One region of the Streptomyces sp. NPDC090083 genome, then DNA from elsewhere that is predicted to be linked to it. Evidence: predicted binding sites of a transcription regulator. Region 1 holds the regulator's gene; the other holds the start of a gene.

What was found. The regulator HrcA, encoded in region 1, represses chaperone genes, less so after heat shock. The targets are predictions, from matches to a motif close to TTNGCACTCNGNNNNNCNGAGTGCNAA.
Region 2: groL (chaperonin GroEL) is a predicted target of HrcA. The motif match lies at 7,423-7,449, and genes of this name have one in related genera.

What each region holds. Positions count from the first base shown of each region.
Region 1 covers NZ_JBIVED010000003.1:552,397-566,809, forward strand. Annotated here, with positions in the region: gene ACIPTO_RS13455 (DUF3097 domain-containing protein) at 1-313, opposite strand, end outside; gene ACIPTO_RS13460 (MBL fold metallo-hydrolase) at 348-1,076, opposite strand; gene hrcA (heat-inducible transcriptional repressor HrcA) at 1,259-2,275, shown strand; gene dnaJ (molecular chaperone DnaJ) at 2,276-3,412, shown strand; gene ACIPTO_RS13475 (nitronate monooxygenase) at 3,547-4,623, shown strand; gene ACIPTO_RS13480 (16S rRNA (uracil(1498)-N(3))-methyltransferase) at 4,620-5,372, shown strand; gene ACIPTO_RS13485 (VOC family protein) at 5,389-5,781, shown strand; gene ACIPTO_RS13490 (hypothetical protein) at 5,923-6,429, shown strand; gene ACIPTO_RS13495 (S41 family peptidase) at 6,475-9,699, shown strand; gene ACIPTO_RS13500 (histidine triad nucleotide-binding protein) at 9,826-10,179, shown strand; gene ACIPTO_RS13505 (ribonuclease Z) at 10,186-11,091, shown strand; gene ACIPTO_RS13510 (adenosine deaminase) at 11,112-12,116, shown strand; gene ACIPTO_RS13515 (MFS transporter) at 12,113-13,480, opposite strand; gene ACIPTO_RS13520 (IclR family transcriptional regulator) at 13,711-14,413, opposite strand, start outside.
Region 2 covers NZ_JBIVED010000002.1:198,560-212,972, reverse strand. Annotated here, with positions in the region: gene murQ (N-acetylmuramic acid 6-phosphate etherase) at 1-222, shown strand, start outside; gene ACIPTO_RS06770 (PTS transporter subunit EIIC) at 239-1,609, shown strand; gene ACIPTO_RS06765 (class I SAM-dependent methyltransferase) at 1,618-2,286, opposite strand; gene ACIPTO_RS06760 (hypothetical protein) at 2,494-3,060, shown strand; gene ACIPTO_RS06755 (metallophosphoesterase family protein) at 3,269-4,156, opposite strand; gene ACIPTO_RS06750 (NADH:flavin oxidoreductase) at 4,297-5,427, opposite strand; gene groL (chaperonin GroEL) at 5,632-7,260, opposite strand; gene ACIPTO_RS06740 (cold-shock protein) at 7,658-7,864, opposite strand; gene ACIPTO_RS06735 (MoaD/ThiS family protein) at 8,296-8,571, opposite strand; gene thrC (threonine synthase) at 8,630-9,916, opposite strand; SAM riboswitch class I at 9,932-10,071, opposite strand; gene ACIPTO_RS06725 (glucosyl-3-phosphoglycerate synthase) at 10,215-11,186, shown strand; gene ACIPTO_RS06720 (trehalose-6-phosphate synthase) at 11,288-12,718, shown strand; gene otsB (trehalose-phosphatase) at 12,732-13,595, opposite strand; gene ACIPTO_RS06710 (DUF3263 domain-containing protein) at 13,638-13,889, opposite strand; gene ACIPTO_RS06705 (ABC transporter substrate-binding protein) at 13,934-14,413, opposite strand, start outside.

The DNA.
Region 1 (14,413 bases):
GGGCCACACGCGCGCGTGCACCCGGGACGGCGACCGAACCGGAAGCCGTACGGGTGGTCCGCGGCGGACTCGACACGGGCCTGACCAGGGTGACGACACGGCCCTCCAGGAGGAAGCCGCGCGGTTCCATCGGGAACACCCGGTGCTTGCCGAAGCGGTCCTCCAGGGTGACGGTGCCGGCCTCGCAGCGGATCACCGCGCCGCAGAAACCGGTGCCCGGCTCCTCGACCACCAGGCCCGCCTCCGCGGGGACCTCGGGGACCGGCTTGGGCTTCTTCCACGGCGGGGTCAGATCGGCGGAGTACTGGCGCATTCGGATGACGATAGGAGAACCGGGCCGACGGCCGTCACGACACGCCGAAACGTGCGGCCAACGCGTCCCGTTGGGCCCGCACGAACCCCGCGTCCACCAGCGCTCCGTGACCGGGCACGTACACCGCGTCCTCCCCGCCCAGAGAGAGGAGACGATCGAGCGCCGCAGGCCAGAGGGCGGGCGCGGCGTCCGGGCCCGCCTGGGGTTCGCCGGACTCCTCGACCAGATCGCCGCAGAACACGACCGGCGGGGAGCCGGGGACGAGGACCGCGAGGTCGTGGGCCGTGTGCCCGGGGCCGACGTTCACGAGCAGCGCCTCCCGGCCGGCGCCCAGGGGAAGCGCCAGCTCGCCGGAGACGGGGACCAGGGGGCCCGGACCTGCCAGTGCGGCCACCGCCTCGTCGGCCACACGCGTGTGCAGCCCGTTCCCGACGGCGTCCGCGCGCAGCGCCTCCCGGCCGTCCGCCAGCACCCGCTCCGCGCCCGCCGCGCCGAACACCTCCGCGCCCGTGAACGCCGCCGCCCCGAAGACATGGTCGAAATGCGGGTGGGTGAGCGCGAGATGGGTCACAGCGCGACCGGCGAGCGCCCGCGCCTCCGTACGCAACCGCGCGCCCTCCACGAGGCCCGACCCCGCGTCGACCATCAGCGCCGCGTCGCCGCCGATCACCAGCCCGACCGTGCAGTCCCAGCCAGGCAGCCGGCACCGGCCGACCCCGGCCGCGATCCGCTCCCATCCCAGCTCTTCCCAAGTCACCGTCACACGGCGACGCTAACGGTGCGGGCACTCACCGCGTGACATCGCAGGACCGGCCTTGCCCGAGGTGTGCCCCACGGCCGTACACTGGCCGGGGAAGGCTGGCACTCACGCGCACAGAGTGCCAGGAAAGGGCGGGCTCGCGACAAGCGGCGACAAAGGCGACCAGAACTGGGAGGTGTGCGCGGATGCTCAGCGAACGCAGGCTTCAGGTGCTGCGCGCCATCGTCCAGGACTACGTGGGCACCGAGGAGCCGGTCGGTTCCAAGGCGCTCACCGAGCGGCACAGCCTCGGCGTCTCCCCGGCGACCGTGCGCAACGACATGGCCGCCCTGGAGGACGAGGGTTTCATCGCCCAGCCGCACACGAGTGCCGGGCGCATCCCCACCGACAAGGGCTACCGGCTCTTCGTCGACAAGCTCGCCGGCGTCAAGCCGATGACCGGCCCCGAGCGCAAGGCGATCCAGAACTTCCTCGACGGCGCCGTGGACCTCGACGACGTCGTGGGCCGTACGGTCCGGCTGCTCGCGCAGCTGACCCGCCAGGTCGCCGTCGTGCAGTACCCCTCGCTGACCCGCTCGACCGTCCGGCACGTGGAGCTGCTGTCGCTGGCTCCCGCGCGCGTGATGCTCGTGCTGATCACCGACACCGGCCGGGTCGAGCAGCGCATGGTCGACTGCCCGGCGCCGTTCGGCGAGGCCTCCCTCGCCGATCTGCGGGCCCGGCTCAACAGCCGGATCGCTGGGCGCCGCTTCGCGGACGTGCCGCTGCTCGTGCAGGATCTGCCGGAGGCCTTCGAGGCCGAGGAGCGCGGCACGGTGGCGACGGTGCTCTCCACCCTCCTGGAGACTCTCGTCGAGGAGACCGAGGAGCGGCTGATGATCGGCGGCACCGCCAATCTCACCCGCTTCGGACATGACTTTCCCCTCACCATCCGCCCCATCCTGGAAGCCCTCGAGGAGCAGGTCGTCCTCCTCAAGTTGCTTGGTGAGGCGGGGGATTCGGGCATGACCGTACGGATCGGTCATGAGAACGCCTACGAGGGACTCAACTCCACGTCGGTGGTGTCGGTCGGCTACGGTTCGGGCGGCGAGGCAGTCGCCAAGCTAGGCGTGGTCGGACCGACCCGCATGGATTACCCGGGAACGATGGGAGCGGTACGCGCAGTGGCACGGTACGTCGGACAGATCCTGGCGGAGTCCTAAGTGGCCACGGACTACTACGCCGTTCTCGGCGTGCGTCGCGACGCGTCGCAGGATGAGATCAAGAAGGCCTTCCGCCGGCTCGCGCGCGAGCTGCACCCGGACGTGAATCCGGACCCGAAGACCCAGGAGCGGTTCAAGGAGATCAACGCCGCTTACGAGGTGCTCTCGGACCCGCAGAAGAAGCAGGTCTACGACCTCGGCGGCGACCCCCTCTCGCAGGCGGGCGGCGGCGGGGCCGGCGGCTTCGGCGCGGGCGGCTTCGGGAACTTCTCGGACATCATGGACGCGTTCTTCGGCACGGCGTCGCAGCGCGGACCGCGCTCGCGCACCCGCCGCGGCCAGGACGCGATGATCCGGCTGGAGATCGAGCTCGACGAGGCCGCCTTCGGCACCACGAAGGACATCCAGGTCGACACGGCCGTCGTCTGCAACACCTGCAACGGCGAGGGCGCGGCCCCCGGCACCTCCGCGCAGACCTGTGACATGTGTCGCGGTCGCGGTGAGGTCTCGCAGGTGACCCGGTCCTTCCTGGGCCAGGTCATGACGTCCCGCCCCTGCCCCCAGTGCCAGGGCTTCGGCACGGTCGTGCCGACGCCGTGCCCGGAGTGCGCCGGTGACGGCCGCGTCCGTTCGCGGCGCACGCTCACGGTCAAGATCCCGGCGGGCGTGGACAACGGCACGCGGATCCAGCTCGCGGGCGAGGGCGAGGTCGGCCCCGGCGGCGGCCCCGCGGGCGACCTGTACGTGGAGATCCACGAACTGCCGCACGCGATGTTCCAGCGCCGCGGCGACGACCTGCACTGCACGGTGACGCTTCCGATGACGGCGGCGGCCCTGGGCACGAAGGTGCCGCTGGAGACGCTCGACGGCCTGGAGGAGGTCGACATCCGTCCGGGCACCCAGTCCGGCCAGTCGATCCCGCTGCACGGCCGGGGCATCACCCACCTGCGCGGCGGCGGCCGGGGCGACCTCATCGTCCATGTCGAGGTCACCACCCCCACCAAGCTGGACGTCGAGCAGGAGCGCCTGCTGCGCGAACTGGCGAAGCTGCGCGGTGAGGAGCGGCCCATGGGCACGTTCCAGCCGGGTCAGCAGGGCCTGTTCTCGCGCCTCAAGGACGCTTTCAACGGTCGCTGAGCGGGCCCGGGGGCAGCCGCCCCCGGACCCGGCCACCGGCCGCTCTTCGGGGTCCGGGCGGGCCCTCTGCACTGGCATGTGCCGGTGCCAAGGTCGGATTCGGACTTGTTCGGAGGACGTGACAACATGCCGTCATGTCCTCCGCACTGACCGATCTCTTCCCTCATCCGATCGTGCAGGCCCCGATGGCGGGCGGTGTCTCCGTCCCGCGCCTCGCGGCCGCCGTGTCCGAGGCCGGCGGGCTGGGATTCCTCGCCGCCGGGTACAAAACGGCCGACGGCATGTACCAGGAGATCAAGCAGCTGCGGAGCCTGACGTCCCGCCCGTTCGGCGTGAACCTCTTCATGCCGCAGCCGGAGTACGCGGACAGGGCCGCCGTCGACGTCTACGCCCACCAGCTCGCCGGCGAGGCCACCTGGTACGACACGGAGCTGGGCGACCCGGACAGCGGCCGTGAGGACGGCTACGACGCCAAGCTGTCCGTGCTGCTCGACAACCCGGTGCCGGTGGCCTCCTTCCACTTCGGCGTCCCGGCGCCCGAGGTGCTGGACTCGCTGCGCCGGGCCGGCACGTTCACCCTCGTCGCCGCCACCACCGTCGAGGAGGCCCTCGCCGTGGAGCGCGCCGGCGCCGACGCGGTGATCGCGCAGGGCGTCGAGGCCGGCGGCCACCAGGGCACCCACCGCGACCTCCCGGAGAACGACGGCGCCGGCATCGGCCTGCTCTCCCTCGTCGCCCAGATCCGCGAGAGCGTGAGCCTGCCGATCGTCGCCGCGGGCGGGCTGATGCGCGGCAGCCAGATCGCGGCCGTCCTCGCGGCGGGCGCGAGCGCGGCCCAGCTCGGCACGGCGTTCCTCGCCACCGCCGAGTCCGGCGCGAACGTCCTGCACAAGCAGGCGCTCACCAACCCCCTGTTCACCCGCACCGAGTTGACCCGCGCCTTCTCCGGCCGCCCGGCCCGCGGCCTGGTCAACCGCTTCCTGCGCGAGCACGGCCCCTACGCCCCCGCCGCGTACCCCGAGATCCACCATCTGACGTCCCCGCTCCGCAAGAAGGCCGCCGCGTCCGGCGACCCACAGGGCATGGCGTTGTGGGCGGGCCAGGGCCACCGCATGGCCCGCGAGCTGCCCGCGGGCCGGCTGGTCGAGGTCCTGGTCGCCGAACTGGCCTCCGCCCGGACCGCGTTGTCCGCCGGGGGAGACCTCCGATGACGGCGCCGGTGTTCGTGGTCGAGTCCCTGGACGGTGCGACCGCGGGCTCCGTCACCGAGGTGACCGGCCCCGAGGGACGGCACGCGGTCTCCGTACGGCGGCTGCAGCCCGGCGAGGACGTCGTACTCACGGACGGACAGGGCCGGGGCGCCTCCGGCGTGGTCCTCGGGGCCGAGGGCAAGGACCGTCTGGTCGTCGAACTCCGCGCCTTTCCCGTCGAGCCGGAGCCCGCGCCCCGCATCACCGTCGTCCAGGCCCTCCCGAAGGGCGACCGGGGCGAGCTGGCGGTGGAGACGATGACCGAGACCGGCGTCGACGCGATCGTCCCGTGGGCCGCCTCCCGGTGCGTCACGCAGTGGAGGGGCGAGCGGGGTCTGAAGGCTCTCGCGAAGTGGCGGGCCACCGCGCGCGAGGCCGGCAAGCAGTCCCGCCGGCTGCGCTTCCCGGAGGTCGCGGACGCGGCAACGGGCAAACAGGTTGCGGCACTTCTGGCCAAAGCCGACTTCGCCGCGGTCCTGCACGAGGACCGCGACTACGGCAGCGAGCCGCTGGCCACCGCCGAACTCCCCGCCGAGGGCGAGATCGTGCTGGTCGTGGGCCCCGAAGGAGGCGTCTCCCCCGAGGAGTTGGCGCTCTTCGAGGAGGCGGGCGCGAAGGCCTACCGCCTCGGGCGTAGCGTGCTGCGTACATCGACGGCCGGGACCGCGGCGACCGCCCTGCTCCTCGGCCGTACCGGACGCTGGTCCTGAACCAGGGGGGATCGCCGTGGAACTCGCCCAAGTACGGCTGCTCGTCACCGACTTCGCCGCCTGCTACCGCTTCTACGCCGACGTCCTCGGCCTGAAGCCCCAGTCGGGGGCGGCCGAGGGGCCGTACGAGAAGTTCAGTCCCGCGATCGGGTCCGCCGGGATCGCGCTCCAGGACCGGTCGATGATGGCTCACGTCCTGCCGGAACTGGGCGACCCGGCGACCGGGCACCGTTCGCTCGCGGTGCTGCGGGTGGACGACCTGGACGGGTACTGCGCGCAGATCACCGCCCGCGGCGCCGAACTGCTGCACGGGCCGGCGCCGATGACGGACCGGATGCGGGTCGCCCATCTCAGGGACCCCGAGGGCAATGTGGTGGAGCTTCAGGAGTGGCTGCTGCTCCGCGGCTGAGGAGGTGCGCCGGGAGCCGCGCCCCCGGCGCACGCGTGGCCGTATGCGCTCTTCCGTGTGCGCCCCGACGGTGGCAGGCTGCCGTGCATGCGGGTGTCGGGAGGGAACTGGAGTCGGCCGCGCGGGCGGCGGGTGGCCGCTGTGGCGGGGCTCGCGGTGGTGACCGTGGGCGGGGCCGTCGCGTGCCAGCCCGGTGATCTCAGCGCGGCGACCGTCGCGTACACGACCGACAAGACGGCGACCGCGGAGCTGAAGCACGACCACGTGAGCGTGCGCTACCTGACCTGCACGGGCAACTACGGCAGCGGCAACAAGGCCTACACGCCCGGGAAGACGCCCTCGCCGACCGAGACCACGGTCGTCAGCGTCGACTGCCAGGGACAGACCAATGACAACCGGGACATCACCGTCACCGGCAAGGTCACCCGGGCCGTCGACGGCGCCTGTGTACGCGGCGACCTGGTCGCCAAGGTCGCGGACAAGCAGGTGTTCCACGTGACCGGGCTCGGCGACTGCAACGCGGCCACGCCGTCGTCCGTGGGCAACCCGAATCCGACGCTGACCTACGGCCCCGGACCGACCGTCACGGTCACCAGGACGATCTGGTGCAAGGGCGATCCGACCTGCTGGCCCGTCGAAGGCAAGTGATCCAAAGGACTGTCGGCGGATACCGTCGGTGCATAACCTGATCAGGTGACTCAGCCCTCAGCGTCCGCAGCCCCGGCCTATCTCCGCTTCCCCCACCTGCACGGCGACCTGGTCGCCTTCACCGCCGAGGACGACGTGTGGCTGGCGTCCCTCGACGGCGGCGGCCGGGCCTGGCGGGTCAGCGCGGAGAACGTGCCGGTGACCCACCCCCGCATCTCGCCCGACGGCACCACCGTCGCCTGGACCTCCACCCGCGACGGCGCCCCCGAGGTGCACATCGCCCCGGTCGACGGCGGACCCGCCAGGCGCCTGACGTACTGGGGCAGTTCACGCACCCAGGTGCGCGGCTGGACCGCCGACGGCGAGGTCCTGGTGACCACCACCCACGGACAGGCCAACCTCCGCCGCAGCTGGGCCCGTTCGGTCCCCCTCGACGGCGGACCGGCGACGACCCTCCCGTACGGCTGGGTCGGTGACGTGGCCCGCGGCGAGCGGGCCACGGTCCTGCTCTCCGCGCCGATGGGCCGCGAGGCGGCCTGGTGGAAGCGCTACCGGGGCGGCACCGCGGGCAAGCTGTGGATCGACCGCGAGGGCGACGGCGAGTTCACGCGCCTGCACGAGGATCTGGACGGCAACATCGAGTACCCGGTGTGGACGGGGGAGCGGATCGCGTTCCTCTCCGACCACGAGGGCACCGGCGCGCTCTACTCCTCCCTCGCCGACGGCTCCGACCTGCGCCGCCACACCCCCGTCGAGGGAGCGTTCTACGCCCGGCACGCGGCAGGCGACGGCACCCGGATCGTCTACTCCTCCGCCGGTGAACTCTGGCTCCTGGACGACCTGGACGGCGCCGAACCGCGCCGCCTCGACATCCGCCTCGGCGGCCAGCGCACCGACCAGCAGCCCTACCCGGTGGCCGCCGCCCGCTGGTTCGGCTCCGCGTCCCCCGACCACACCGCGCGCGGCAGCGCGGTCGCCGTACGCGGCGCCGTCCACTGGGTCACCCACCGCTCGGGCCCCGCCCGCGCGCTCAGCGCCACCCCCGGCGTCCGCGCCCGGCTGCCCCGCACCTTCCGCACGGACGGGGAGGAATGGGTGGTGTGGGTGACGGACGCGGAGGGCGACGACGCCCTCGAGTTCGCCCCCGCCACCGGTCTCGCCCCCGGCGCCACCCCGCGCAGACTCGCCGCGGGCCGGCTCGGCCGGGTCCTCGCCCTCACCGTGGCCCCCGACGGCAGCCGGGTCGCCGTGGCGTCGCACGACGGCCGCGTCCTCCTCATCGAGCGCGAGACCGGCGAGGTCCGCGAGGTCGACCGCAGCGAGGACGGCGACGCCTCGGGCCTCGCCTTCTCCCCGGACTCGGCCTGGCTCGCCTGGTCGCACCCCGGCCCGCAACCCCTGCGCCAGCTCAAGCTGGCCAACACCACGGACCTGTCGGTCACCGAGGCCACCCCCCTCCGCTTCCAGGACTACGCCCCCGCCTTCACCCTCGACGGCAAGCACCTGGTCTTCCTCTCCACCCGCTCCTTCGACCCGGTCTACGACGAGCACGTCTTCGACCTGGCCTTCGTGGTCGGCGACCGCCCGCACCTGATCACCCTCGCCGCGACGACCCCGTCCCCCTTCGGACCGCAGCGCCACGGCCGCCCCTTCGAGGCCCCCGACAAGGACGAGACCCCCGACAGCGAGGGCCGCCCCACCACCCGGATCGACCTCGAAGGCCTCGCCGACCGGATCGTCGCCTTCCCGGTCGAGGCCGGCCGCTACTCCAACCTGCGCGCCGCCAAGGACGGCGTCCTGTGGCTGCGCCACCCGGTCCTCGGCGTCCTCGGCGCCAGCCGCGCGACCCCCGAGGACCCGGACCCCAAGACGGAGCTGGAGCGCTACGACCTCGCCCAGCAGCGCGTCGAGCACCTCGCGGGGGACGCCGACCACTTCGAGGTCAGCGGCGACGGCAAACGCGTCCTGCTGTGGACGGACCACAAACTCCGGGTCGTGCCGAGCGACCGCCGCGCCTCCGGCTCGGACGACGACGACAGCGACACGAACATCAACGTCGACCTGTCCCGCGTCCGCCAGACCGTCGACCCGGCCGCCGAGTGGCGCCAGATGTACGACGAGACCGGCCGGATCATGCGCGACAACTTCTGGCGCGAGGACATGAGCGGCGTCGACTGGGACGCGGTCCTCGACCGCTACCGCCCGATCCTCGACCGCGTGGCCACCCACGACGACCTGGTGGACCTCCTCTGGGAGGTGCACGGCGAACTCGGCACCTCGCACGCCTACGTCACCCCGCGCGGCGGCCACGGCCACGGCGAACGCCAGGGACTCCTGGGAGCCGACATCTCCTGTCACGAGGACGGCAGTTGGCGCATCGACCGGATCCTCCCCTCGGAGACCTCCGACCCGCACGCCCGCGCCCCGCTGGCCGCCCCCGGCGTGGCGGTCCGCACGGGGGACGCGATCCTCGCGGTGGCGGGCCGGCCCGTGGACCCGGTGACCGGCCCGGCCCCTCTCCTCGTCGGCACGGCGGGCAAACCGGTCGAGCTGACGATCTCCCCGGCGGGCGGCGGCGACCCACGCCACGCGATCGTCGTGCCCCTCGCCGACGAGGAACCCCTCTACTACCACGCGTGGGTCGCCGACCGCCGCGCCTACGTCCACGAGAAGTCCGGCGGCCGTCTCGGCTATCTGCACGTCCCCGACATGCAGGCCCCCGGCTGGGCCCAGATCCACCGCGACCTGCGCGTCGAGGTGGCCCGGGAGGGCCTGGTGGTCGACGTCCGCGAGAACCGCGGCGGCCACACCTCCCAGCTGGTCGTCGAGAAGCTCGCCCGCCGCATCGTCGGCTGGGATCTGCCCCGTGGCATGCGCCCCTACAGCTACCCCGAGGACGCCCCCCGGGGCCCGGTGGTGGCCGTGGCGAACGAGTTCTCCGGCTCGGACGGCGACATCGTCAACGCGGCGATCAAGGCCCTGGGCATCGGCCCGGTCGTCGGCACCCGCACCTGGGGCGGTGTCATCGGCATCGACAGCAGATACCGCCTGGTCGACGGCACCTTGATCACCCAGCCCAAGTACGCGTTCTGGCTGGAGGGTTACGGCTGGGGCGTGGAGAACCACGGCGTCGACCCGGACGTGGAGGTGGTGCAGCGCCCCCAGGACCACGCGGCGGGCCGGGACACGCAACTGGACGAGGCGATCCGCCTGGCACTGGAGTCGCTGGAGACGGCGCCCGCGAAGACCCCGCCGGCCCTGCCCAGCTGAAGAGGCGCGGGGCCGTGTCGACATGCGGCTCCGCCGCGTGGGCACGACCAGCCACGACGGCGCGGCACGCAACGACGATACGATGCCGACCACAACTCGCCGCTCGACCCCCGGAGAGGAACGCACATGTCAGGGGACCCGCAGGACGACTGCCTGTTCTGCAAGATCGTCGCCGGCCACATCCCGGCGACGATCATCCGAGAGACACCCACCACCGTCGCGTTCCGGGACATCAACCCCCAGGCCCCGACCCATGTCCTGGTGATCCCGAGGGTCCACTACCCCGACGCCGCCTCCCTCGCCGCCGCCGAACCGGCGGTCGCCGCGGACGTGCTCCGCGAGGCGGGCGAGGTCGCGGCCGACGAGAAGCTCGACAGCTACCGCGTCATCTTCAACACCGGCAGCGGCGCGGGCCAGACCGTGTTCCACGCCCACGCCCACGTCATGGGCGGCCGCGGCATGCAGTGGCCGCCCGGATAACCCACCGTGTCCGTACGTGAACTGGTGATCCTGGGCACCGCGAGCCAGGTCCCCACCCGCCACCGCAACCACAACGGCTACCTCCTGCGCTGGGACGGCGAGGGCATCCTCTTCGACCCCGGAGAGGGCACCCAGCGCCAGATGCTGCGCGCCGGGGTGGCCGCGCACGACCTGAACCGGATCTGCGTCACCCACTTCCACGGCGACCACTCCCTCGGCCTCGCGGGCGTCATCCAGCGCATCAACCTGGACCGCGTCCCGCACCCGGTCACCGCGCACTACCCGAAGTCGGGCCGGCGCTTCTTCGACCGGCTGCGCTACGCGACGGCGTACCGCGAGACGGTGGGCATCACGGAGTCCCCGGTCGCGGAGGACGGCACGATCGCCACCACCCCGGCCTACACCCTGGAGGCCCGCAGGCTCTCCCACCCCGTCGAGTCCTACGGCTACCGCCTCACCGAACCCGACGGCCGCCGCATGCTGCCCGACCGCCTTGCCGCGCACGGCATCAAGGGCCCGGACGTGGGCCGCATCCAGCGCGAGGGGACGGTGGACGGCGTCTCGCTGGACGAGGTCAGCGAGGTGCGCCGGGGCCAGCGTTTCGCGTTCATCATGGACACCCGGCTCTGTGCCGGGGTGCACGTCCTCGCGGAGGGCTGCGACCTCCTGGCGATCGAGTCGACGTTCCTGGACGAGGACGAGCAACTGGCCGCGGACCACGGCCACTTGACCGCGGGGCAGGCGGCGCGGGTGGCACGGGAGGCAGGCGTACGGCACCTGGTCCTCACCCACTTCAGCCAGCGCTACTCCGACCCGGAGGAGTTCGAGCGGCAGGCGCGGGCGGCGGGATTCGAGGGGGAGCTGACCGTGGCGCACGACCTGCTCCGGGTGCCGGTTCCGAAACGGCGGTAAAACACCCGTACGATACTTCGATGCCCATCCCCAAAGCCGAACTGCACCTGCACATCGAAGGCACCCTGGAACCCGAGCTGGCCTTCGCGCTCGCGGCCCGCAACGGCGTCGAGCTGCCGTACGCGGACACCGAGGAACTGCGCGAGGCGTACCTCTTCGACGACCTCCAGACCTTCCTGAACCTCTACTACGAGCTGATGGCCGTCCTGCGCACCGAGCGGGACTTCGAGGACCTCGCCGACGCCTATCTCGCCCGCGCCGCCGCGCAGGGCGTCCGGCACGCGGAGATCTTCTTCGACCCGCAGGCGCACCTCGCGCGGGGCGTGGACATGGGCACGGTCGTGGAGGGCCTGTGGCGGGCCCTGGGCAGCAGCGAGACACGCCACGGCATCTCGACCCGGCTGATCCTGTGCTTCCTGCGCGACGAGTCCGCCGCTTCGGCGATGGCGACCCTGGACGCCGCGAAGCCGTACCTCGACCGGATCACCGGCATCGGCCTCGACTCGGCCGAGGTGGGCCACCCGCCGGTGAAGTTCCGCGAGGTCTACGAGGCCGCCGCCGCGTTGGGTCTCCGACGGGTCGCGCATGCCGGTGAGGAGGGCCCGCCCGCCTACATCGCCGAGGCGCTGGACGTCCTCGGCGTCGAGCGCATCGACCACGGCCTGCGCTGCATGGAGGACCCGGAGCTGGTGGCGAGGCTGGTCCGGGACCGCGTCCCGCTCACCCTCTGCCCCCTCTCGAACGTCCGGCTGCGCGCGGTGGACGTCCTCGCCGAGCACCCGCTCCCGGCGATGCTGGAGGCGGGCCTGCTCTGCACGGTCAACTCCGACGACCCGGCCTACTTCGGCGGGTACGCCGGCGACAACTTCGACGCGGTCCGCTCGGCGCTGGGCCTGACCGAGGAGCGGCTGCGCGAGCTGGCCCGGAACTCCTTCGTCGCCTCCTTCCTGGAGGACGACGAGGAACGCCGGTCCGGCTACCTCGCCGAGGTCGAGGCCTACGTCTTCCAGGCGCCGGGCTTCTAGGCGCCGGGCGCCGCGGCCGACTGCCGGGGTCCCGCCGTGCGGTAGTCGCCCCGTGCCGGGACGGCCGGGGTGTCCAGCGGGATCTCGACGACCGGCTGTTCGGGGGCGCCGATCTGCGGGACCGTGCCGCAGGGCGCGCCGGTCGACGCGGCGACCACGGCGGCCGGGGTGCCCCCGCGCCGCCGGACAGTCCCCGGCACCAGCAGCCGCCCGCCGGTGTGGAGGGCGACTCCGGTCATCGGGACGGCGATCACGACCAGACCCACCGCGAGGATCGCGCCCATCGCCGGGAACCCGGCCCGCGCCGACAGCACGCTGCCCGCGAGGGGTCCCGCCGCCGTGCCGAGGGACGAGGCCGAGCCGACGAGGACGGCCCAGCGCCCGCGCGGATCGAGGGAGGCGGCGAGGCCGAGGACGTAGGACAGGACGATCGGGTAGAGGGTGTTCCAGGCGATCTCGCCGGTCGCGAACGTCCGCAGGTCCTGCGCGGACGCGCTGAGCGCGATGCAGCCCGCGATGAGCGCCGTGCCCGCGCCGATCGGCACCGCGCGCCCGAGCCGGGAGCCGAGCGCGCCCGCGCCGATCACGCCGACCAGGCCGGTGCCGAGCGCGATGGCGAAGACCGCGCCGACGGTGACCTCGGAGAGGTGCGCCTGGTGGATGCCGATCCGGCCGCTGACGCCCCAGAGCGAGTTCTGGGCCAGCGACCAGCACAGCAGGGTGCCGGCGAGGACGAGTCCGGCGCGGCGGTGGGGGAGTCCGGTGGTCTCCACGCGCGTGTGCCCCGTCGCCGTACGGACCGGGAGGCGGCCGGTCAGGGGCCATACGGCGAGTGCGGTGAGGGCGATCGCGGCGAGCGGCTGTCCGTGGCCGGGGCCGAGGTGCGGGACGGTGAGGTAGACGGCTCCGGCGAGCGCGGACACGCACAACAGGCCGAGCGTGGACGCGCGGTGGGGGTCCCTCCCCCACGCTCGAACACCCTCGCGCGGGGGGACCCCCATGGCGGCGATGCCGGAGGCGGCGACCGTGGTGGCCGTGCCCGAGCCGAACCCGCCGACCACCGCGCCCGCGATGACCGCGGGGACGGCGTGGGTGAGGGCGGCCGAGCCGTACCCCAGCACGGCGAGGACGAGACCGATCCGCGCGAGCGTGCGCGGTCCGACCCGGTCGACCCGCGAGGCGAGCAGGAACCCGGCCGCCGCCGAACTCAGCAGCAGCGCGCTGCCGACGGCACCGGCCTGCGTGGCGGACAGGGGCAGCCCGGAGTCGAGCCTGCCGACGGTGGTGGGGAGGAGATAGGGGGCGAGGTACCCGGCCGTGAAAAGGGCGACGAGGGGCCAGGGCGTGGTGGTGCGGGCGAACACGGGCGTTCCCAGGGCATGCGAAAGAAGCGGCTCAAAAGGGGGAGGGGCGACGACCGTCGACGGACAGGAACGCGCGGGCAATTTGTATCAAGCACGCGGTTCGCCGAAGAAGGGCGGGGGGTGTGATCTGGGGCACGTTGTGTTTGGGGGGACGAACCCGGGGCAGGAGCGCGCCCCAAATCTTTCGACGGCGTTCACTTTTCCGCGGGAGTCCCGGGAGGACGCGCGGGCTAGCGCCAGCGCACGGCTCCCCCGGCCGTGGGCGGCGCCGCCTCGATCTTCGCCCGCACCGCGCGCATCACCGCCACGATCTCCCCCTCGCGCCCCGCCGTCAGCCGCCCCACCGGCACCGAGCAGCTGATCGCGTCCAGCGCGGGACTGTCGTACCGCAGCGCGAACCCGAACCCCACGATCCCGGGCACGGCCTCCTCGCGGTCGATCGAGTAGCCCCGGGCGCGGACGGCCGCGAGATCGGCGGCCAGGGACGCCCGGTCGGTACGGGTGTGGGGCGTGGCCGCCTCGTACGGACCGTCCGGCAGCTCCTCGTCCGGCCGCTCCGCCAGCAACGCCTTCCCCAGGGCGCCGACATGGGCCGGCAGCCGCCGTCCCACCCTGCTGATCGTCCGCAGGTACTCGTGCGACTCCCGCGTCGCCAGGTACGCCACGTCCCACCCGTCCAGCCGCCCCAGGTGGATCGTCTCGCCGAGCGCCTCGGACGCCTCGTCGAGACAGGGCCGTACGGTCCGCACGCGCGGGTCGGAGTCCAGGTAGGTCGTGCCGGTGAGCAGCGCGTGGATGCCGATCCCGTAGAGCGAGCCGGTGATGTCCGTACGGACCCAGCCGCGCGCGATCAGGGTCTGGAGGAGGGCGTACATGGAGCTGCGCGGCACGCCCAGCTCGTCGGCGAGTTCCTGGAGGCGCGCGGGACGGTCG
Region 2 (14,413 bases), on a different contig from region 1:
CGCGCGTCGAACGACAAGCTGCGCGCCCGCTCCCGCCGCATCGTCGCGCTCGCGACCGGCGCGGACGACGCGGAGATCGAGCGGGCCCTCGCCGCCACCGACGGCGAGGTGAAGAACGCGATCCTGGTGGTCCTCGCCGGGGTCGACGGCCCGAGCGCCGCCCGCCTTCTGGAGGAGTCCGGCGGCCGTCTGCGCGCGGCGCTCGCGGCGGCGGGCGGCTGACCAGCAGGCTCGGGGTGTGGATACTCCGTACGACACCGCCGCCGCCCTCCTCCCGCTCGTCGGCGGCCCCGCGAACGTCACGTCCGTCGCCCACTGCATGACCCGTCTGCGGCTCGGCCTGGCCGACCGTTCGCGGGTGGACGAGGCGGCGCTGCGGGCGCTGCCCGGCGTGCTCGGGGTCGTGGACGACGACACGTACCAGATCGTGCTGGGGCCGGGGGTGGTGGCCAAAGTGACCCCGGAGTTCGAGAAGTTGGCGGGAAGAGCGGGCGAACTGGCCGCGCGGGGAGCCGAGTTGAAGGAGCGGCGACGGGCACGCAACGCCACCCCCGGCAAGCTGCTCCTCCGCCGGATCGCCAACGTCTTCGTCCCGCTCATCCCCGCCCTGATCGGCTGCGGAGTCCTCGCGGGCCTCAACGGGCTGCTGGTCAACCTGCATTGGCTACCGGGAGTGACCGGCGCCCTGGCCGTCGTTCCGTCCGCCTTCCTCACCCTCATCGCGGTGTTCGTCGGATACAACACGGCGAAGGAGTTCGGCGGGACGCCGGTACTGGGCGGGGCGGTGGCGGCGGTCGTCGTGTATCCCGGGGTGGCGAAGGTGACGGCCTTCGGGGTCGCCCTCTCGCCCGGCCAGGGCGGAGTGCTCGGCGCACTGGCCGCCGCGGTCCTCGGCACGTCCATCGAGAAGTGGTGCCGCACCTGGGTTCCGGCGACCCTCGACGTCCTCGTCACCCCCACCCTGACGGTCCTCGGCGCGGGCCTCGCGACGCTCTACGGCCTCATGTACGCGGCCGGCGAGATCTCCACCGCGATCGGCACCGCGTCCGACTGGCTCCTCGCCACCACCGGCCCCTTCGCGGGCCTGATCCTCGGCGGCCTCTTCCTCCCCCTCGTGATGCTCGGCCTCCACCAGGCCCTCATCCCCATCCACACCACCCTCATCGAACAGCAGGGCTACACCGTCCTGTTGCCCCTCCTCGCGATGGCGGGCGCGGGCCAGGTGGGTGCGGCGGTCGCGGTCTACGTCCGCCTGCGCCACGACACGTCCATCCGTACGACCATCAAGTCGGCCCTCCCGGCGGGCCTGCTGGGCGTCGGCGAACCGCTCATCTACGGCGTCTCGCTCCCCCTCGGCCGCCCGTTCCTGACCGCCTGCGCGGGCGGCGCGGCGGGCGGGGCGTTCGTCGGTTTCTTCGCGATGCTGGGCGACAAGGTCGGGGCGACGGCGATCGGACCGTCGGGGTGGGCCCTGTTCCCGTTGCTGGCGGGGAACAGGGGGCTGGGGACGACGGCGGCGATCTACGCGGGGGGTCTGCTGACGGGATACGGCGTCGGCTTCCTGACGACATACGCCTTCGGCCTCACCCGAGCCCCGAGCCCAGCCTGACCCCCCACTCACACCGCCCCCTTCCGCCACACCAGCGTGTACCGCCAGAACAACCCTCGCCGAAGCCGGACTCCCGGCAGGACCCGGATCACCTCACTACGGACCTCCGCGAAGGTCATCTCCGGCGGCCGGGTCACGGCGGTCATGGCCACCGGACGGGACACGGCCCCACGCCCCCGGTTCTTCAGCCAGCCCGTGACGACGTTCAGGGCGACGGACACGGCCCCGAGGACCGAGTCGACGGCGTCCGCCTCACGGGCGCAGCCGACCACCACGAGGGTTCCGCCCGGGGCGAGTCGATCGCGGAACCGGGTCAGCGTCTCGGCGAACGGAAGGTGGTGGAGGGCGGCGACACAGGTGATGACGTCGTAGGGGCCGACGGGCATGTCGTCGCGTGCGTCGACGACGGTGAAGACCACGGGGACACCCGGCGGGGTCAACACCCGTGCCCGGGCGATGATTTCGGGATCGGAGTCGATGCCCTCGACACCAGCCGCGGTCCGTACGGTCAGCAGCCGTGCGAGGTCGCCGGTCCCGCACCCCACGTCCAGGGCCCGCCCGGAGCCGCGGGGCAACTGCCGTAGCAGCCACGGGTGGTAGTACGCGTTGTGGCTCCAGGGGTGGGCGGCGTTGAAGGAGTCCAGGGCTCGGAGGAGGCGGGGCGGGATCAGGGGCATGGGGTCAGTCGATCACGGGGGGGGGCAGGGCGGACGGGCTTCGCGGTTTCGCTCCCGGCCGCAGCGGTCACCGATGCCGGCGTGAGCGGAAGGACAAGGGCATCTTCTGCAGGGGCGGCAGGTTGTGCCACCTCTGCCGTCCGTGCCGCCCACCGCGCAGGCCCCTCCGCCCCCGGCGCGGAAAAGCCGACTATGGTCGACAGAACCATGAACCACGCCCAGCAGACCGCCCTAGGCCGCGCCCTCCGTCTCCTCGGCGAGCACGGCGAGGCGCTCACGTCCGACACCCCCGACGCCCGGCTGCACGAGGTCAAGGCGGACCTCAGGCGCGCCCTGGACCTGCTCGACGACAGCGTCAGCGGCTCCGCGCCCACCACCCGCTGCCCGGAGCACCCCAACGGCCCGGTCGACGAGAGCGCCCCGGACCTCTGCCTGCTCTGCGAGACCCGCCGCCGCTCGGCCCGCCGCTCGGAGTTCAACGGCCCCGCCGTCACCAGACCGGCCGACACCACGCCCTCCCGCTACGGCGTCCGCGAGGACCGCCCGCAGGCCCAGCAGCGCTGGCTCCCCGAACTCTGGAACGGCCAGGCCTGGCAGCTCTGCGGCACCCCGCGCCGCGACCGCCACGAGGCCGAGCTGTACATCGCGGCCCAACGCCGGGGCTCCCGCCCTGCGATGGCGTACCGCCTCGTCCACGAGTTCACGGACTACGAGGTGCTGCGCGTCTGGGGCACACCGGTCCACGTGGACATCGAGCCGCTGGGCAACCTCTGAGGGCACATACGACGAAGTCCCCGCCCCGCGCGATGCGGGACGGGGACTTCAGTGGAGCGCCGGGCAGGCCTTGCACCTGCATTTCCCCACGGGAAGTGGGGCGTCTTTCCTTGGACCACCAACGCAGCACCGGCCGACCGGGGTTACGGCGACTGGCTCAAGATCTACTATACCCCCGGCTCGCACCACAGCGCCAACCCGGCCCGCTCTACGCCCCGTTGGGCACATCGGGCGCACCGGGCGCGTTCCGTTCGACGATCGACCGGACCTGCTCCGCGTCCAGCTGGTACACCGTCTCGTGCGCCCGGGGATCCCGCGCGTGGAGGGTGTGGAACAGGGGCCCGGTCTCGCCGCCCAGTTCGACGAGCGAGGCGGAGGCACCCCGGACGGCCCGTTCCGTGCCGTACGCGGTCGTCAGGTCCATCCGGTTGACGACCCCGGGCGTGACCCACACCGGTGTGGCCTCCAGAAAGCCGAAGAGCTGGAGGTGGAAGTGCCCGGTGAGAACGACCCGTACGTCGCGCCCCCGGATCGCGTCCGCCAACTCCCCCGGGTTCGTGAGCCCGAAGGCCCGCTGCATCGGCGTGTCGAGGGAGATCGGCGGATGATGGAAGGCGAGCACGGTCCCGCGCTCGGCGGGAGTCCTCAACTCTTCCCTGAGCCAGTCCAGTTGGGCCCTGCTGAGCTGCCCGTACACCTTTCCCGGCACGAGCGAGTCGAGCGTGATGAAGCGGTGTCCGCCGACCGTGCTGACGGCGGCGCATCCGAACTCCGCCGGGAACACGGCGTCCGCGGCCTCGTGCCCGCTGCCGAGCACCTTGCCGAACGCCTCCCGCTCGTCGTGGTTCCCGGTCGTGTAGAAGACCGGCACCCCGCCCATCAGCCGGGCGAACCCGCCCACCAGTTCCTTGACGGACGCGTACGCCTCCACCGTCCCGTCGTCGGCGATGTCCCCGGTCACGACCACCGCGTCCACCCGCCGCTGATGTCGCAGCTCCGCCAGCATCAGCCGCAGCGAGTCCGTCGCGTCGACGCCGTGACGGTTGGGGGCGCCGGTGCGCTCCAGATGAGTGTCTGACAGCTGCAGGATCCTCATGTGCGGGCACGCTAGCGGGAGTTGGGGGGCACGGACAGATGCGGGCGGCGGTGGGGCCGCGGACGGATACGGGCCGGCGGGGGCGCGTCCCCTGGCTCGGGAACGCCCGCCTCCACCGGCCCGTACCTCCACCTCGTGGTTCAGCTGAGGGACTTCAGCGCCGCCGCGTCGTACGGCGCCAGCTCCGACACCCGTCCGGACAGCACCTTCGCCGCCCACTCCGGGTCCTGAAGCAGCGCCCGGCCCACGGCCACCATGTCGAACTCGTCGCGCTCCAGGCTGTCGAGGAGGTCGTCGATGCCCTTGACGGGAGCGCCCTCGCCGCGGAAGCCCTTGATGAAGTCGCCGTCGAGGCCGACCGAGCCGACGGTGATGGTGGGCTTGCCGGTGAGCTTCTTGGTCCAGCCCGCGAGGTTGAGGTCGGAGCCGGTCTCCTCGAACTCGGGGAGCCAGTAACGGCGGGTGGAGGCGTGGAAGACGTCGACACCGGCCGCGGCGAGCGGCGCGAGGATCGCGTCCAGCTCCTCGGGCGTCTCGGCCAGCCGGGCACCGTAGACGTCCTGCTTCCACTGCGAGAAGCGGAAGATGATCGGGAATTCGGGGGACACGGTCTCGCGGACCGCGGCCGCGATCTCCGCCGCGAACTTGGTACGGGCGACCGCGTCACCGCCGTAGGCGTCCGTACGGCGGTTGGTGCCCGCGTACAGGAACTGGTCCAGGAGGTAGCCGTGGGCGCCGTGCAGTTCGACGCCGTCGAAGCCGATGCGCTCGGCCGCGGCGGCGGCCTCGGCGAAGGCGCCGATGACGTCGTCCAGGTCCCGCTGGGTCATGGCCTTGCCGGTGACCTCGTCGCTGCCGATGCGCAGCCCGGACGGGCCGACCGCGGGCGCGTCCGCGTACGGCGGCTGGCCCTGCTCGCGGACCATGCCGATGTGCCACAGCTGCGGGACGATCGTGCCGCCCGCCGCGTGCACGCCCTCGGCCACCTTCGCCCAGCCCGCGAGCTGCTCCGCGCCGTGGAAGCGCGGGACGTCGTCGCTCTGCCCGGCGGAGTCGTGGCCGACGTAGGTGCCCTCGGTGACGATGAGGCCGACGCCGGCGCCGGCCCGGCGGGAGTAGTAGGAGACCACGTCGTCGCCGGGGATGCCGCCCGGAGAGAACTGCCGGGTCATCGGCGCCATCACGATCCGGTTCGGGACGGTCAGGCCGTTCAGGGTGATCGGACGGCCGAGGATGTCGGCGGCGCGGGAGGCGGGGGCGGTCGTAGACACGTGTGGGGGCTCCTCGTCACTACTGGGTACCAGACGGTATGTGCGTATGCATCGATCATGCGTCAACGACAACCCCTGGGCCAAGCTCGTCATTCCGAGCGTCCCGTCCCCCGGCCTGTGATCCCGGACACGCCCGAGGGCGGCACCCCCTGCCGGAACAGGAAGTGCCGCCCTCGGTAAGACCGTTGATCAACCGGAGGTCGATCAGAAGTCCATGTCACCGCCCGGCATGCCGCCACCGGCACCCGCGGCGGCACCGGCCTTCTCGGGCTTGTCGGCGATGACGGCCTCGGTGGTGAGGAAGAGCGCGGCGATGGACGCGGCGTTCTGCAGGGCAGAGCGCGTGACCTTCGCCGGGTCGATGATGCCTTCCTTGACCAGGTCGACGTACTCACCGGACGCGGCGTTGAGGCCGTGACCCGGGGTGAGGTTGCGGACCTTCTCCACCACGACGCCGCCTTCGAGGCCGGCGTTGACGGCGATCTGCTTCAGCGGGGCCTCCAGGGCCAGCTTCACGATCGCGGCGCCCGTGGCCTCGTCACCGTCGAGCTCCAGCTTCTCGAAGACGTGGCCCGCCTGGATGAGCGCGACGCCGCCACCGGCGACGATGCCCTCCTCGACGGCCGCCTTCGCGTTGCGAACGGCGTCCTCGATGCGGTGCTTGCGCTCCTTGAGCTCGACCTCGGTGGCCGCGCCCGCCTTGATGACGGCGACGCCGCCGGCGAGCTTGGCGAGGCGCTCCTGGAGCTTCTCGCGGTCGTAGTCCGAGTCGCTGTTCTCGATCTCGGCGCGGATCTGGTTGACGCGACCGGCAACCTGGTCCGCCGAGCCCGAGCCGTCGACGATCGTCGTCTCGTCCTTGGTGATGACGACCTTGCGGGCGCGGCCGAGGAGGTCCACGGTCGCGTTCTCCAGCTTGAGGCCGACCTCCTCGGAGATGACCTCGCCGCCCGTGAGGATGGCGATGTCGCCGAGCATGGCCTTGCGGCGGTCGCCGAAGCCCGGGGCCTTGACGGCGACGGACTTGAAGGTGCCGCGGATCTTGTTGACGACCAGCGTGGACAGGGCCTCGCCCTCGACGTCCTCGGCGATGATCAGCAGCGGCTTGCCCGACTGCATGACCTTCTCCAGGAGCGGGAGCAGGTCCTTGACGTTGGCGATCTTCGAGTTGGCGATCAGGATGTACGGGTCGTCGAGGACGGCCTCCATACGCTCCATGTCGGTGGCGAAGTACGCCGAGATGTAGCCCTTGTCGAAGCGCATGCCCTCGGTGAGCTCAAGCTCGAGACCGAAGGTCTGCGACTCCTCGACGGTGATGACGCCTTCCTTGCCGACCTTGTCCATCGCCTCGGCGATGAGCTCGCCGATCTGGGTGTCGGCGGCGGAGATGGAGGCCGTCGAAGCGATCTGCTCCTTGGTCTCCACGTCCTTGGCCTGCTCCAGCAGGGCACCGGAGACGGCCTCGACGGCCTTCTCGATACCGCGCTTGAGGGCCATCGGGTTGGCGCCCGCGGCTACGTTGCGCAGACCCTCCTTGACGAGGGCCTGGGCGAGGACGGTCGCGGTGGTCGTACCGTCACCGGCGACGTCGTCCGTCTTCTTGGCGACTTCCTTGACCAGCTCGGCGCCGATCTTCTCGTACGGGTCCTCGAGCTCGATCTCCTTGGCGATGGAGACACCATCGTTGGTGATCGTGGGGGCGCCCCACTTCTTCTCGAGGACGACGTTGCGGCCCTTGGGGCCAAGGGTGACCTTGACGGCGTCGGCGAGCTGGTTCATCCCGCGCTCGAGACCGCGCCGTGCCTCCTCGTCGAACGCGATGATCTTGGCCATGTGAAGTGGTCCTCCCGGACTGGGGTGGATTGCTCCGGACCGCGCTGGCGCCCGCGACGGACGGCCTGCCTGCCCCGTGGTTCCTTGCACCACCTGGCCTGCGGGCCTCACCGACCCGGTCCTTCGTTATCACTCTCACCTTCAGAGTGCTAACGCCAATGATTAGCACTCGGCATGCCCGAGTGCAAGGCGCTCCCGTGAAGCGGGCCCGCCGGGGGGGTGGTGGTCGGGCGACGGGCGGGCGCAGGCGGCTCCCGTGTTCCGGCACCTTGACTCCCGCGCGCGTGAGGCGTGCCCCGGGTACGCCGAAGGGCCCGTACCCCAGGAGGTGCCCCCCTGGAGTACGAGCCCTTCGGTGAAGAACGAAGAACGTCGCTGCTGTTCGTCGGCGCGTGCTTCAGCCGGTCGCGAGCTTGACCATGTCAGCCTGCGGCCCCTTCTGACCCTGCGAGATCTCGAAATCGACCCGCTGCCCCTCTTCCAGGGTGCGGTAGCCGTCCATCTGAATCGCGCTGTAGTGGACGAAAACATCCGCACCACCGTCGACCGCGATGAAGCCGTACCCCTTCTCCGCGTTGAACCATTTGACGGTGCCCTGAGCCATGCCTAACTCCCCTATTACTGGCCCTTGCACGGATCCGCACTTCGCGGATCCGGGTCAGACCTCACCCCCCACAGGATTGGGGGCGTGCGCCGGAACGCGTCGACCGCGGCCGAATGTATCCGTCCAACTGCCGTCTGCAACAGGTCAATCAGACGAGAATTCAAGGCAGGACCGGTCGGGAATTTACGGAGAATTCGTCCGACTTCAGGGCAAGTCGGGCCCGATAAAGGGAACATAAGGCGCAAAAGACCTGCACACTTTGGCTACTTCTCATCGCACGCGAAGCCGGTACTCATATGCGTTCGGCATGCGGAGTGGAGCGGGTTCCCCAACTGTACCGTGCTCAACCATAGAGAATTGCCCCCTCCGCTTCTCTCACGGAGGAGGCAATTCGATGAACTCTCGGTAATCTGCGTTACCCAGGGTAACGATCAGCCTCCGGCGACCGCCGGAATGATCGAGACGCCGGCCCCGTCCGGGGTGGCCGTCTCCAGGCCCTGCTCGAACCGCACGTCGTCGTCGTTCACGTACACGTTGACGAACCGCCGCAGCTTGCCCTGGTCGTCCAGGACGCGCGCGGAGATCCCGGTGTGGTTCTTCTCCAGGTCGCTGATGACCTCGGCGAGGGTGCCGCCTTCGGCGGTCACCTCGGCCTGGCCACCGGTGTAGGTGCGCAGGATGGTGGGGATGCGGACGCTGACGCTCATGCTGATGACCTCCGGTCGGGTACGGCTGACGGCTTTCGGGGCGCGGGACGGAACGACGCTACGACGCGAGCCCGGCTTCCCTGAACGAGTCGAGGTTCGGCCTGATGGTCGCCGTGAGACCCGTGCCGGCCACCGCGTCCAGCGTCTTGAGCCCGTCACCCGTGTTGAGAACCACCGTGGTGAGCGTCGGGTCCAGCAACCCGCTCTCGATCAGCTTCTTCGTGACGCCCACGGTCACACCGCCGGCGGTCTCCGCGAAGATCCCCTCGGTCCGGGCGAGCAGCTTGATCGCGTCGACGACCTGCTCGTCGTCGACGTCCTCGACCGCCCCGCCGGTCCGCCGGGCGATGTCCAGCACATAGGGACCGTCCGCGGGGTTCCCGATCGCCAGCGACTTGGCGATCGTGTCCGGCTTCTGCGGCCGGACGACGTCGTGGCCCGCCTTGTAGGCGACGGAGACCGGCGAGCACCCTTCCGCCTGCGCCCCGAAGATCTTGTACGGCCTGTCCTCGACGAGCCCGAGCCTGATCAGCTCCTGGAGCCCCTTGTCGATCTTCGTGAGCTGCGAGCCGGAGGCGATGGGAACCACGAGCTGGTCCGGGATCCTCCACCCCAGCTGCTCGCAGATCTCGTACGCGAGGGTCTTGGAGCCCTCCGCGTAGTACGGCCGCAGGTTGACGTTGACGAAGCCCCAGCCCTCGCCGGCCGGGTCGCCGATCAGCTCGGAGCAGAAGCGGTTCACCTCGTCGTAGTTGCCCTCGATGCCGACGAGTTCGCCGCCGTAGATCGCGGCCATCACGATCTTGCCCTGCTCCAGGTCGTGCGGGATGAACACGCAGGAGCGGAAGCCGGCCCGCGCGGCGGCGGCACCGACGGCGCCGGCGAGGTTGCCGGTGGAGGAGCAGGAGAGGGTGGTGAACCCGAAGGCGCGGGCCGCTTCGATCGCCTGCGCCACGACGCGGTCCTTGAAGGAGTGCGTCGGGTTGCCGGAGTCGTCCTTGACGAACAGCTTGCCCGCGTCGACGCCCAGTTCGCGGGCGAGGTTGTCGGCCTGGACGAGCTTGGTCCAGCCCGGGTTGATGTTCGGCTTGCCGGCCACGTCGGCGGGGACGGGCAGCAGGGGCGCGTACCGCCAGATGTTCGCGGGGCCCGCTTCGATGCGCTTGCGGAGTTCTTCGGTGTCGTAGGCCGAGAAGTCGTAGGCGATCTCCAGCGGGCCGAAACACTCCTCGCAGGCGAAGACCGGGCCGAGGGGGACGCGGTGGCCGCACTCGCGGCAGGACAGCGCCGCGGCGGGGCCGAGATCGACGGTGTTCGTGGTGCTTGCAACAGTCTGCGCAACCATGGAGGCGAGGCCCTTTCCTCATCTTCCTCACGACGCGTTTCGCCATGAGACGGATTTGGCACCTTCCCGAGCCGGGAGCCTCGCGTGCGCGAGAACCGACTGGAGGGTTGCCGGGGCTTCAACGGGCCGTATCCCTCTGCCCCTCTGGATGAGCGGTGTTCAGTTGTGTATGCATTTGTCTCACCGACGACCTCGGACATGTAATGGTCATCAGCGTTGTTCAAGACTGTAACCGAAGGCCAGGACAGTTGAGTGAGCCGTCCGAACCGCGAGATGGAACGCAGAGGAGCCGCGCAACGTGCTGAAGGAAGTCGAGCACTGGCTGAGCACCCGCTCCTGGTCCCTGACGGACCGGCCGCTCCACAAGATCCTGGCCGCCAAGCACCGCACGGGCCAGACGGTCTCCGTCGTGCTGCCCGCGCTGAACGAGGAGGCGACGGTCGGCGAGATCGTCGCGATCATCCGTCACGACCTCATGCGGCAGGTCCCGCTCGTCGACGAGATCGTCGTCGTCGACTCCGGGTCCACCGACCGCACCTCCGAGGTGGCCGCCGCGGCGGGCGCCCGGGTCGTGCACCGTGACGACATCCTGCCCCGCATCCCCGCCGTGCCCGGCAAGGGCGAGGTGCTGTGGCGGTCGCTGCTGGTGACGAGCGGCGACATCGTCGCGTTCGTGGACGCGGACCTGAGGGAGTTCTCCTCGGACTTCGTCACCGGGATCGTGGGCCCGCTGCTCACCGACCCCGGCGTCGACCTCGTCAAGGCGATGTACGACCGGCCGCTCGGCACGGAGCCGGGTCCGCCCGCCTCCGGCCGGAGGGCAGGACAGGGCGGCCGGGTCACCGAGCTGATGGCCCGCCCGCTGCTGAACATGCACTGGCCTCAGCTGGCCGGTTTCGTGCAGCCGCTCGGCGGCGAGTACGCGGCCCGCCGCTCGCTGCTGGAACAGCTGCCGTTCCCGGTCGGGTACGGCGTCGAACTGGGCATGCTGGTCGACGCGCTGCACCTGGTGGGCCTCGACGCCCTCGCCCAGGTCGACGTCGGCGTCCGCAAGCACCGGCACCAGGACGGGCAGGCCCTGGGCCGGATGGCCGCGCAGATCTACCGCACGGCCCAGCTGCGACTGGCCCGCGGCCACCTCATCCGGCCGTCGCTGACCCAGTTCGAGCGGGGTCCGGACGGTTTCGAGCCGCGCACCTACTCCGTGGACACGGAGGAGCGGCCCCCGATGGCGGACATCGCCGAATACCAGTCCCGCAAGGTCGCATGACCGGGCGCAGGCGGTCATGGACGGTCGTATACGGACGCATACGGTCCGCCGCCGGCCGTCCGTACGTTTGAGCGTTTCCGGGCCGGGCTAGGTTGTGGCGTATGGCTTCCACGGCTTCCACGGCCCCTCCGGTCTCCACGCCCCCTCGCGGTGCCGCTCAGGTGCTCGTCGCGTCCAACCGCGGTCCCGTCTCGTACGAGGTGGGCGACGACGGTGCGCTGCGCGCCAAGCGCGGTGGCGGCGGGCTGGTGTCCGGGCTCTCGGCCATCGGGCCGGACGCCGACGCGCTGTGGGTGTGCTCGGCGCTCTCCGACGGCGACCGCGAGGCGGTGCGGCGCGGGGTCGGCGAGGACGGCGTACGGATGCTGGACATCCCGGCCGACGTGCACGCCGACGCGTACAACGGCATCGCCAACTCCGTGCTGTGGTTCGTGCACCACATGCTGTACCAGACCCCGCTGGAGCCGGTCTTCGACGCGGAGTTCCGCCGCCAGTGGGCGTCGTACGAGGCGTACAACCGGGCGTTCGCGGAGGCGCTGGCCCAGGAGGCGGCCGAGGGTGCCGTCGCGATCGTGCAGGACTACCACCTGTGCCTGGTCCCGGGGATGCTGCGCGAGCTCCGCCCCGACCTGCGGATCGGCCACTTCTCGCACACACCGTGGGCGCCGGCCGACTACTTCCGGATGCTGCCCGACGACATCCGGGCGCGGCTGCTGACGGGCATGCTCGGCGCGGACCGGCTCGGTTTCCTCACCCACCGCTGGGCGGACGCGTTCACGGCCTGCTGCGCGGAGTTCGCCGGGGGCGTCGGTGACACCCGGATCGGTGTCCACGGGCTCGGCGCCGACGCCGACTTCCTGCGGGCCCGCTCGCACGAGGCGGACGTGGAGGAGCGGATCGCGGCCCTCCGCGAGGAGATCGGCGCGGGCCGCAGGACGATCGTCCGGGTCGACCGCACCGAGCTGTCCAAGAACATCGTGCGCGGACTGCTGGCGTACCGCCAACTCCTGGACGACCACCCGGAGTTGCTGGAGCAGGTCGTCCATGTGGCGTTCGCCTACCCGTCCCGGCAGGACCTCGCCGTCTACCGCGACTACACGGCCGAGGTGCAGCGAGTCGCCGACGAGATCAACTCCCGCTACGGGACAGCGGGTTGGACGCCGGTGGTCCTTCACGTCAAGGACGACTTCGCCCGCTCGCTGGCCGCGTACCGCCTCGCCGACGTCGCCCTCGTCAACCCCATCCGCGACGGCATGAACCTCGTCGCCAAGGAGGTCCCGGTCGTCTGCGACGAGGGCTGCGTGCTGGTCCTGTCCCGGGAGGCGGGCGCGTACGAGGAGTTGGGCGAGGACGCGGTCCCGGTCAATCCCTACGACGTGATCGGCACGGCCGCCGCCCTGCACGAGGCGCTGACCATGCCGGCCGGCGAACGCGCCGAGCGCACCAAGAGGCTGACGGCGGCGGCCACCGCCCTGCCCCCGGCCCAGTGGTTCCTGGAGCAGCTGAACGCGCTCCAGGACCAGGCGAGTTGAGGCGCCGGGGCAATCACCCCAGCCGGACCGCGAGCGCCGACAGCAGGCCTACGACCCCTGCCGCGCCGTCCACCACCAGGTCCGCCCGCTCCCGCAGCTCCGTGACCTCGTCGCTCCCGCTGCACACCAGCAGGCCGGGAACGCCGTCCGAGCGGAGTTTCTCGACGGCCGCGAACGCGGGGAGGTCGCCGAGGTCGTCACCGGCGTAGAGGACGGACCCGGCGCCGGTCTCGCGGAGATGGTCGGTGAGCGCGACCCCCTTGTCCATGCCGGGCGGCCGCAACTCCAGGACCAGGCGGCCGGGTTCGACGATCAGGCCGTTGCGGGCGGCGAGGTCGGTGAGGGGCTCGCGGAGGGCCTCGAAGGCGGCCTGCGGGTCCTCGGCGCGCCGGGTGTGGACCGCCAGCGCGCGGCCCTTCTCCTCGATCCAGGTGCCCTGCCAGGCGCCGAACCGGTCGAGGAATCCCGGGAGTTCGGCCCGGACCGCGGCGACACCGGGATGCGGGGCGGGGGCCGTGACCGTAGCGCTCACCGCGTCCCAGCGCTCCGCGCCGTAGTGGCCGAGGACGACCAGGTGTTCCAGGCCCGGTACGCCCGCGAAGCCGCCGTTGCGCACCGCCACACCGGCCGGGCGGCCGGTGACGACGGCCACGGAGGCGACCTTCGGGGCGAGCGCGGCCAGCGCGCGCACCGCGTCCGGGTGGGCCCTGGCCTGCTCGGGGTCCGGCACGATCGGTGCGAGCGTGCCGTCGAAGTCGAGCCCGACCACCGCGGCGGCCGGTTCGGCGAGGATCGCCGCCAGGCCTTCGCGTCCGGCGCGGGTGACGGGGGTCGGCAGTACGGCCAAGGGATCGGTGGAGTCCTGAGGGCTGCCCATGCGTCGACCCTATCCGGGCGGCGCCGGGACCCACAGCTGCCGCTACCTCTCCGTGCGCCTGGTTTCGCGGACCCGTCTCAGCCTGTTCACCGTCACCGGGTCGTGGGCCAGCGCCCGCTCGTCGTCCAGCAGGGCGTTGAGCAGCTGGTAGTAGCGCACGGGGGCCAGGCCCAGCTCCTCGCGTATCGCGCGCTCCTTCACGCCGGGGCCGGGGAAGCCGCGGCGCTCCAGCGCGAGGATGTCCTGTTCCCTCCGGTTCAGCGCGGGAAGCCGGGCGGGCCTGTCCTTCTCCATGCCTGCACCGTAGTCCCCGCCACCGACAGCGGCCCCGGGCGCCGCTACTTCCCGCTCTCCGCCAGCGACGCCGACGCCTGGAGCTGCCCCAGCACCCCCGCCGGGCTGCCGTTCGCGGCCACCGCCTGGCCTATGCGCTGCTTGATGTCGGAGCTGACCGCGGCCCAGGAGGTGTTGCCGGCCGGGTAGAGCGTGGACAGCGGGAGTTCGTCGAGGAACGGCCGCAGATCCTTGTCCTGCGCGGACTCCCCCATCGCCTCGGAGGCGGAGTTGGTCACCGGCAGGAGGTCGTACTCGCGGGAGAAGGCGAGGACGTTCTTCTCGCTGTAGACGAAGTCGAGGAAGTCGCCGATCTGCTCGCGGTGGCCGTTCTGCTTGAAGGCGGTCATCCAGTCGGCGACGCCCATCGTGGACTTGGCCCTGCCGTTGCGGCCGGGCAGCGGGACCGTGCCGAACTTGACGCCCTTCTTGACGGCCTGCTGCATGAGGGTCGGGTGGCCGTTGAGCATGCCGACGTCACCGTT